Regions from separate parts of the Arthrobacter sp. FW306-1B-G06A genome, predicted to be linked through region 2. Evidence: riboswitches for the same ligand, from Rfam matches in the RefSeq annotation. Region 2 holds a riboswitch; each other region holds the start of a gene.
What was found. Region 2 has a riboswitch for S-adenosylmethionine ahead of AC3WJM_RS14065 (hypothetical protein). Riboswitches for the same ligand answer to the same signal wherever they lie in the genome.
Positions count from the first base shown of each region.

Region 1: another riboswitch for S-adenosylmethionine. It lies ahead of AC3WJM_RS15020 (DUF1737 domain-containing protein); the one in region 2 lies ahead of AC3WJM_RS14065 (hypothetical protein).
Region 3: another riboswitch for S-adenosylmethionine. It lies ahead of AC3WJM_RS03110 (aminotransferase class V-fold PLP-dependent enzyme); the one in region 2 lies ahead of AC3WJM_RS14065 (hypothetical protein).

Region 1 covers NZ_JBYSXB010000028.1:23,791-27,055, reverse strand. Annotated here, with positions in the region: gene ocd (ornithine cyclodeaminase) at 1-802, opposite strand, end outside; gene AC3WJM_RS15030 (Lrp/AsnC family transcriptional regulator) at 962-1,393, opposite strand; gene AC3WJM_RS15025 (hypothetical protein) at 1,449-1,808, shown strand; SAM riboswitch class IV at 1,913-2,025, shown strand; gene AC3WJM_RS15020 (DUF1737 domain-containing protein) at 2,036-2,293, shown strand; gene AC3WJM_RS15015 (rhodanese-like domain-containing protein) at 2,290-2,700, shown strand; gene AC3WJM_RS15010 (O-succinylhomoserine sulfhydrylase) at 2,701-3,265, shown strand, end outside.
Region 2 covers NZ_JBYSXB010000025.1:38,142-41,406, reverse strand. Annotated here, with positions in the region: gene AC3WJM_RS14075 (VIT1/CCC1 transporter family protein) at 1-807, opposite strand, end outside; gene AC3WJM_RS14070 (hypothetical protein) at 1,156-1,344, shown strand; gene AC3WJM_RS14065 (hypothetical protein) at 1,369-1,689, opposite strand; SAM riboswitch class IV at 1,704-1,823, opposite strand; gene AC3WJM_RS14060 (sodium:solute symporter family protein) at 1,905-3,265, opposite strand, start outside.
Region 3 covers NZ_JBYSXB010000004.1:69,277-72,541, reverse strand. Annotated here, with positions in the region: gene rsgA (ribosome small subunit-dependent GTPase A) at 1-340, shown strand, start outside; gene hisN (histidinol-phosphatase) at 400-1,212, shown strand; SAM riboswitch class IV at 1,372-1,484, shown strand; gene AC3WJM_RS03110 (aminotransferase class V-fold PLP-dependent enzyme) at 1,520-2,932, shown strand; gene AC3WJM_RS03105 (class I SAM-dependent methyltransferase) at 2,984-3,265, shown strand, end outside.

The DNA.
Region 1 (3,265 bases), on a different contig from region 2:
TGACGGGAAAATCGGCGGACATTTGCTGGATCTCGCCTTCAATCCGCGTCTGGGGATCGTACTCCACAAAGACGTCACCGATGCCGAGGATGGCAGCGTCGAGTTCAGTCTTCCCTGGGCAGTCGCCTCCGATCGCGTTGATGTGGACTCCGGGCGAAACCTGGTCTGCCGTCAGGATGGTGGCGTTGGCCTTGTCCGCCGTGCACGTGGTGACGACGTCGGCTCCCTCCACTGCATGGGCCGCTGAGCCTGCGATGGTGATCTCGAAGCCGAGGGGAGCCATGTTCCGGACGAACTTCTCCATCGCTGCCGGGGCCGTGTCCCAGATCCTCACACTGTTTATACCCAGGGCCGCCCGGAAGGCCAGCGCCTGAAATTCGGATTGGGTTCCGGTTCCGATCATCGCCATGATCCGGGCATCGCGGCGCGCAAGTCTCTTTGCGACCATCCCGGACGTGGCCGCCGTCCGCAACGCTGTCAGAACTGTCATCTCCGCAAGGAACGTCGGGTAGCCGTTGTGGACGTCGGACAGGACACCGAAAGCTGTCACGGTCTGGAAGCCGCGCGCGGGATTCGAGGGGTGTCCGTTTACATACTTGAAGCCGTAGGTTTCCTGGTCGCTGGTGGGCATCAGCTCGATGACGCCAAATGGCGTGTGGCTTGCCACCCGCGGAGTCTTGTCAAAAGATTCCCACCGCCGGAAGTCGTCTTCCAGGTACTGCATCATCTCCGAGATGATGGTCTCCGGGCCCCGTCCGGCCGTCCAACGAACCATATTGCGGACATCGACAAAGCGCGTCATGTGCGCTCCTTTCCCTCATAAGCACTGTTGCTACGAGGCTACGGAGCGGCGATATGCATCCACAATTGCCAAAGTACGTACTTTTCATTGAAAACATGCACAAAATGATGACTGCTTATGCACACAATGATCAACGGCAGGCGTCCGTCATAAAAGCGACTATCGCAGGACGGAACTGAGCAGCAGGCTCGTCTCGCTATTGACGATCCCCTCGATCCCGCGGATCCTGCCCAACACCTGGTCAAAGTCGCTGAGGCTTTCCGTGCGCAACTCGGCCACGAGATCCCAACCGCCGTTCGTGGTGTGTAGCGCCCAAATCTCGGGAAGTCCGCGGAGTTGGCGAATGACCTTGTCCGCCGACCTTCCCTCCACGGCAATGAGCGCAATGGCCCGGATCGCAAGTGGATCCACCTCGTCGCGCACCCTCGCGGTGAAGCCAACGATGGTCCCCGAGGAGACAAGACGCTCAAGCCGGCTATTCACGGTGGCCCGAGCAACGCCCAGCTTGCGCGCAAGGCTCGCCACGGAGGCCCTGCCGTCCTCCCGGAGAGCGGAGAGGAGCTGGCGGTCAAGGTCGGTGAGTGCTGCCATAAAGATAAACGTATCGCCCATTCCCCAAGCGGGCCTGAGTCCGTAGGGTATCGACATGAGCATCTACATCAGCCCCGACTCTGCTGCATGGTCCCTGACGGCCATGGCGACTGGTGCGTCAGCGGGATCAATCGATGATGCAAATGGCATGTCCAACCTGGTGAAGGAAATCTACGAGACAGAAGGTTTCGAAGCCTTGTCGGGTGTGGTTTTTGCATTGGCTCATCACAACAGCCTCTCGCTGCATGCACTCGCCACGGCCACCGGGATATCCGTCCACGAACTGCTGGAAATCCGGAAGCATCAAGGTTCCACTTTTCATCACTCCCCTACGGCAGTAGCATCGCGGTTCGACGCCATTCCACCCCGGATCCAGGCCAGCCTGGAACCGCTGCCCAATGAAACCGAGTCCTAGGACGCTGGCACCCCAGCCCTCGCCAGCCTGGCTGCCGTCCGGTTACGGAACATGACGTCGGCCGGTGATGCAGGCCGCCGTCGTGGATGTTATTTTTCTTCTTGAGTAATGAGCACCAGCGCGAAGCCCTGACTTGCTGGTCGGCAACCCTCTCTCCGGCGGGGTGCCTCAGGTGACTACTCGGCGTATCGACACTTTCGAACTGCAAGCGTGACTGAGGAGCACCAATGCCTGAACCCACCGAAGAAAAACTCTCGTACCGTCTCATCACGGGCCCTGACACCAAGGAATTCTGCGAGCGGATCTCCACCGCCCTCGCGGAGGGATACGTGTTGCACGGCAGCCCGGCCGCGACCTTCAACGGCACGGACGTAATCGTGGCACAGGCCATCGTCCTGCCCGCGGCAATCGCGAGCGCAGATGCCGCCGTTGCCAATGCGGTGGACCAGCTGGATGAAGAGTTCGACGGCGAGGGCCACGCATGAGCTACGCAGGCGACCTCAGCCCGCACGACGCCTGGGCCAAGCTCGAGCAGGGCGCCATCCTGGTGGACGTCCGCACCGAAGGCGAGTGGGCACACATCGGCATCCCGGACACCAAAGCCACCGAGAACGATCCCCTGTTCATCCAGTGGAACCTGGCCGGAGGCATCCCCAACACCCGTTTCATCGAAGAGTTGACGCAGCAGGCCCCGGAGGCGGACGGCACCGAACTGGTTTTCCTCTGCCGCTCCGGACAGCGCTCCATCGCCGCCGCGATTGCCGCCACCCAGGCCGGCTACACCTCCTACAACGTCCTCGAGGGCTTTGAGGGCGAGCCGGACCGCTACGGCGAGCGAACCGTGAACGGCTGGAAAAACCGTGGACTTCCGACGAACCTGGGGAACATCTAAGTGACTTTCAATCCTGACGCCGCCAGCTGGAGCCCTGACACCCAGGCCGTCCGCGGCGGTCTTGACCGTACCAACTTCCAGGAAACGTCCGAGGCCGTCTTCCTGAACTCCGGCTTCGTCTACGAGTCCGCCGCAGCCGCCGAGCGAGCATTTACGGGCGAGGACGAACGCTTCGTCTACTCCCGTTACGGCAACCCCTCCGTAGCTACCTTCCAGGAGCGCCTCCGCCTGCTCGAAGGCACCGAAGCGTGCTTCGCGACGGCGTCGGGCATGTCCGCTGTCTTCACCGCCCTCGGTGCGTTGCTTGCTGCCGGTGACCGCGTAGTTGCCGCCCGCTCGCTCTTCGGCTCCTGTTTCGTCATCCTCAATGAGATCCTGCCGCGCTGGGGCGTCGAGACCGTATTCGTCGACGGGCCTGACTTGGACCAGTGGCGTGCTGCCCTGTCCGAGCCGACAACGGCAGTGTTCTTCGAGTCGCCGTCGAACCCCATGCAGGAAATCGTGGACATCGCCGCGGTGAGCGAGCTGGCCCACGCGGCCGGCGCCACGGTGGTCGTCGACAACG
Region 2 (3,265 bases):
TTCTTCCACTTCGGGGTGCAGGGAGAGGCTGGGATCGCAATCGCAGCTGTAGACGCCCATGCGTTCAGCGGCCCGGTGTTCGGCGGCTTCGCGGGACATGCCCCGGGCCAGATACACGAGGACCAGCTCGTTGTGCTCGATGTCCAGGGCCGGGGCTGCGGTCAGCGTGGCCTGGGTGGGGCGGGTGGCCTTGAGGAGCTCGAGCTGCGAGCGGACAGAGACATATTCGCCGGCACCCATGGACAGCGCGCCTGCCAGCAGGCCTGCGATGCCGCTGAACAGGACCACAGTGGCGGGGACGCCGGTGGCCGCCATGCCCATTACGAGTGAGAGGTTGCTGACAAGGCCGTCGTTGGCGCCGAATACGGCCGCGCGGAAAGTGCCGGACAACCTGTTGCGGCCGCGCGTCGCCAGGCCGCGGACTACTTCCTCGTGGATCTGTTCGTCAGCCGCCATGGCGCGGGTCGCTGCTGGATCCTTGGCGTAAGGCGAGCGGCCTTCAGCCCTTTGGGCGAGGGCCAGCACGAACACTGATCCAAAGTTCCGGGCGAGGAAGCCGAGCATTTGGCTTCGGATCGAGGCCGCCTTCGGCATGCCGGCATGTTCCCCGAGGAGCTTGAGCCAGTGTGCCTCGTGGCGGCCCTCGGCCTCTGCGAGTGCCAACAGGATTTCGCGTTCCTCGCCGTCGCGGCGCTGCGCCAGTTGGCGGTACACGGCGGCCTCGGCCCGCTCGTCCGCCAAGTACTGACGCCAGCGCTTGATGTCCGACGACGACGGGGGAGTCTTGGGGGCCGCTTCATCTTGCAATGGACTGCTTTGGTCCGAGGGATTGTCGGGATGCGCGTTGTCTGGATCTGTCGGGTTCTGTGGATCTGCGTGCGGGTGCACCGGGACTCCTGGGTTGCTGGGGCGGGCTTCATCGCCTCATTGCGGCTCCACTCTATCGCCAATTTCCGCGGTTTTTCGGCTGGCAATCCTCACTGGACGTTTTAGGCGCGCCTCAAAAACGGGAGGCTCCCGGGAGGCCTTGACCGCGGCTGGGGGCAGTGCTGGGATGGATGGACAGGGTCCACGAATTGGCGGGGTAGCGTGGTGACCGGCTGCCTCATGTGCCTGTGCGATGGGCTCAGCGGCACGTCGAACGGAGGTTGCACCATGGACAGCACCGAAACCCACGCCCGCCACCCCGACCGTCCCACGGTCGAGGCCGATCCCGCCTACGACTACAGCGAAGACCTTGAGGTGGACGAGGACTGGGAGGAACAATCCGAGGTCCTCGACGACGACGAACGGGTGGTTCCGCTCGACGCAGAGGAACACCGCGAGGACGAAGAGTTCGAATAGCCCCGGGCTCGCTAAACCCCGGAGCTAAAACGCGCTCAGGATGAAGTGCCTCTGCACGCCTGCCCGGTGCCCGGTTGCCGCCACCGTCAGGGTGAGTTTCCGTGTGGCGGGGAACCAGCGGGCGGGCTGGACCGCTTTTGAAAGGGCTTGGGTGATGAGCCGCGGCTCATGGTGCCAATAGCGTTCCAGGTTTCCGTCCACGACGAACGTGACGGAGCCTTGGGAGAGGTCGACGCCGGGAATCACCCGGACGAATTCGTCCACCCGGCGGGGGCGGGGCGACAAGAGGGTGCTGGGCTGGGTGGTGCGGTCGGCTATGGCGGTGGCGCCGTTTTCGAAAGGCATGGCCTTCTCCTGTGGAGTTGCTCTTGCCCGTTCGGTTGTCTCTGGTCCGAGCCGGGCCGCTTCTTCATCCGAACCACCCGTGAACATGGGGTTGGCGTGTGGCAAGTCGGAGCTTGGCGCCACATCTCTTGAAGCTCTTCCTACTGTACATGCGACGGCGGCGCCGCACCCCGGAAAAAGGTGAGGCGCCGCCGTCGTACTTGACTCTGTGAAACTTAGTGGCTGGCCACCGGGTGGGCCTCCAGCGGGAGTTCCTCGGTGACTCCTCCGGCGACGCGACGGTCCCATGCTTCGCGGACCTGGGGCTCCGTGGGAGGCGTCAGCAGCGAGACCACGACGTACACCAGCAACGAGGCTCCGAGGCCCCAATAGATGGGATCGTTGGCGTAGACGCCGTCTTCGCTGGGGATGATTCCCGTGGCATAGGCGATCAGCAGGGCCAGGGTCAGTACGGACCCCACGGCCATGGACCAGGCCGCGGCAATACCGGTGCCCCGCTTCCAGACCAGGCCGCCCAGGATGGCAACCAGCAGGCCGCCCACCAGGATGTCGTAGGCGATGGTCAGGGCGACCACGACGTCTTGCGCCGCCATGGATATCAACACGGCCACGATGCCCAGTCCGAGGACCCAGTAGCGGTTGGCCTTGACGTCGTGCTCGGGGTTCTCGGTGTCGTCGGTGTTGACGGTCTTGCCGAACCAGCTGGCCACGAACGGGACCACGTCGGCGCGGGCAACGGTGGCCGCGGCGATGAGGGCTCCGGAAGCCGTGGACATCATGGCCGCGACTGCTGCGGCCATCACGAGGCCGCCGATGCCGATCGGCAGGATGTGCGTGGCAACCTCGGCGTAGACGACGTCCTTGCCGAGGGCCTTCACGTCGATGTTGGGCAGTGCCACGCGGGCGGCAAGGCCGATCAATGCGCCGGCGACGCCGTACAGGACGCAGTAGATACCCGCGGTGGCACCGCCCCAACGGGCCACCTTGGGAGTCTTGGCGGTGAAGACGCGCTGCCAGATGTCCTGGCCGATCAGCAGGCCCAGGGTGTAGACCACGAAGTACGTGATGATGGTTTGTGCTCCGATGCCGTCCAACTGGAAGAAGCTGGCGTCAACGCGGGCACGGATGCCATCGAAGCCGCCTGCGGCGTTCAGGACGAACGGGAGCATGAGGAAGAAGATGCCCACGGTCTTGATGATGAACTGCACCTGGTCGGCGAGGGTGATGGACCACATGCCGCCGATCGTTGAGTAGACCAGGACGATTGCGCCGCCGACGGCGATGGCGAGCCAGCGCTCCCAGCCGAAGAGGACAACGAAGATGGTGGCGTAGGCGCCCGTGGACGTGGCGCACAGCATCAGGGTGTAGGCGAGCATGACGATGCCGGAAGTCTGTGTGGCGCGCTGTCCGTAACGCAGGCTCAGCATCTGGGAGACCGTGTAGATCTTCAGCCGCTGGATGGTGCCGGCGAAAAGCAGGCTCAGGAGGAGCACGCCCGAACCGATCGCGACAACCAGCCACATGCCGGAGACGCCGAACTTGTAGCCGAGGCCGACGCCGCCAACCGTCGATGCGC
Region 3 (3,265 bases), on a different contig from region 2:
CGGACGCCACACCTCGTCCTCTGCCCTCGCACTGAAGCTCAGCGACGCCCCTGGCGGAAGCTGGATCATCGATACGCCCGGCATCCGTTCTTTCGGCCTCGCCCACGTGAACCCGGACCGCATCCTGCACGCCTTCCCGGACCTGGAGCCGGGGACGGAAAGGTGCGAGCGTGGTTGCAAGCACGATGCCTCCGCCGTTCGATGCGGGCTGGATTCCTGGGTCGCCGAAGGCCACGCGGGCGAGGCCGGCCCCGCCCGCCTTGCATCGCTCCGCAGGCTCCTTGGTGCGGACCCGCGCATGGAAGCCCAAGAGGCCAAGGAACTGGGTACGGTCAACTAACTCAGCGCATGCCGTCCTACCTCCCCGGCTCACCGGCGAATAGACGGTAGTTTGGAACCATGACCCAACCCGATTCGAGCTACAACGACGACCTACGGCTGGCCCATGTGCTGGCCGATTCCGTCGATTCCCTGACAATGGAGCGGTTCAAGGCGCTGGACCTCCAGGTGGAGACCAAACCCGACCTGAGCCCAGTCACCGATGCCGACAAAGCCGCCGAGGAAGCAATCCGTGGGCAGCTCTCCCGCTCCCGGCCCCGCGACGCCGTCCTCGGCGAAGAATTCGGCAGCACGGGCCACGGCTCCAGGCGTTGGATCATCGATCCCATCGATGGGACCAAGAACTTCGTGCGCGGCGTACCCGTCTGGGCTACGCTCATCGCCCTCGTGGACGAGGGCGAAGTAGTAGTGGGGCTCGTGAGCGCTCCGGCGCTCGGCAAGCGTTGGTGGGCGGCCAAGGGCTCCGGCGCCTACATGGGCCGGTCGCTGGCCGCCGCCACCCGGTTGAAAGTTTCCAACGTGTCCCGGCTCGAAGACGCCTCGCTTTCCTACTCCGAGCTTTCCGAGTGGAAGCAGCACGGGAAGCTGGACAACTTCCTGGGCCTCGAGAACGATGTCTGGCGCAGCCGTGCGTACGGCGATTTCTGGTCCTACTGCCTCGTTGCCGAGGGCGCCGTGGACATCGCCGCCGAACCGGAACTCCAGGTCTACGACATGGCCGCCTTGGTGCCGATCGTCACCGAGGCCGGCGGACGCTTCACATCCCTGGATGGCGCGGACGGCCCCTTCGGCGGAAACGCCGTCGCCACGAACTCGATCCTCCATTCCGAGGTCCTCAAGAGGCTCAACCCCGAACTCGACGACCTTCTGTAGCCCCCCTGTTCACTGAATAAACGACGGCGGACGCCCCCTTTTAGGGGCGTCCGCTGCTTTTTCTTCGGCTGAAGGCACATTTTTCGGGCGGTGTAACAATCCGCTTAACAATCGCGGTCACATTGGAACCCGCCTCGCCGGTGTCCTACTCTCTTTACAGGTCACGAGTGCCAGCGCGAAACCCCGGTTTGCTGGCCGGCAACCCTCCATCGCGGCGGGGTGCCCCGGGTGACGACCCGGCCGGTCCGGAACGGATGCGGCAAGCGCGGACCCCCTGCACGCAGGGGTCCCTCTTGAGTGAGGTCCCATGAGCACAGCCACAATTACTTCTACGGCTCTTTCGCAGCACCACGAAACCGCACAGCAGCTGCCTCGGGCATCCCGCCCGCTGGCCGCGGTCACCGGCGCGGAGTTGCAGGCACCCCTGATCCAGGGCGGCCACATCCGCTACGCCAACCTTGACTACGGCGCATCCGCACCTGCCCTGACGGTTGTTTCCGCGTACCTCAACGAGATCCTGCCGTACTACGCGAGTGTGCACCGCGGCGCAGGCTACGCCTCCCAAATCAGCACCTCCGTCTACGAAAACGCCCGCAACATCGTCCGTGACTTTGTTGGCGGACGGCCGGACGATTCCGTCATTTTCACGCGCAACACCACCGATTCCCTCAATCTCCTGGCCGGCTGCTTGCCGGTCACAGACGGCAAGCACACCGACGAAGTCCTTTACCTGGACATCGAGCACCACGCAAACCTGCTGCCGTGGCAAGGCGTCCCCCACCGAAGCATTGTTGCCGCGGAAACCTTGTCGGAGACCGTAGCCAATGTCCGCACAGCCCTCTCCCATGGTGGCGTCAGCCTCCTGGCTGTCACCGGCGCGTCGAATGTGACCGGCGAAATCCTGCCCATCAAGGAACTAGCTGCCTTGGCCCACGAATTCGGGGCGCGGATTGTGGTGGACGCGGCGCAACTTGCCCCGCATCGCCGCATCAACATCGCCGCCGCGGATGTCGACTACTTGGTTTTCTCGGGGCACAAGCTTTATGCACCGTTCGGCGCGGGTGTCCTGGTGGGCCGTCCCGACTGGCTCGACGCCGGCACGCCGCATCTGGCAGGAGGCGGCGCCGTCCGGGAGGCGCGCCTCGATTCCGTCAGCTGGGCCACGGGACCGGCCAGGCACGAAGGCGGCTCGCCGAACGTTCTCGGTGCGGCCACCCTCGCCCGGGCCACACAAGTCATCGCCAGCCTCGACCACGACGAATGGCACGCCCACGAGGCCGCCATCCGCTCACACCTGGTCGAAGGCCTCAAGGAAATCGACGGCGTGACCGTGCACCAGATCTTCAGCGACACGGATCCCGAGGACACCATCGGCGTCGTGAACTTCTCGCTCCAGGGCTACGACGCCGGACTTGTGGCGGCCTATCTCGCGGCCGAGCACGGCATTGGCCTGCGCGACGGGCGCTTCTGCGCCCACCCGCTGCTCAAGCGCCTCGGCCTTCCCTCCGGATCCCTCCGGGCCAGTTTCGGCGTAGGGTCGCGTTTGGAAGACGCCACCCGGCTCATCGCGGGCATCCAGGCGCTCAAGAGCAATGGCCTCGGTTGGGACTACGTGGTGGACGCCGGCCGTTGGGTGCCCGCGAACGATCACCGCAGCTACCCGGAATGGGCTCCCAACACTCCCGGGACCGCGGGCGCAGCTCCGTGCAGCACCGACTGATTGCGGTAGATTCGTAGGGTATTTTTTCCTGTCCTACGAAGGAGTTTCCGCGTGGCCCCGCGACCCAAAGGCACGTCAGCCGGCCCCAAGCTCTATGAGGAACGGCGCCTTGAACTCGGTCAGAGTTTCCAGGACGGCGGAGAGCACTATGACCGTGTCCGGCCCGGATACCCCGCGGATTCAGCTGACTGGCTGCTGCCGGAAGGCGCGCGGGACGCGGCAGACATCGGCGCGGGCACCGGAAAGTTCACATCGCTCCTCGTCGAGCGCGGGCTGGCGGTGTCCGCAGTGGACCCCTCCGCGGACATGCTCACGCAACTGCGCAAAACGTAT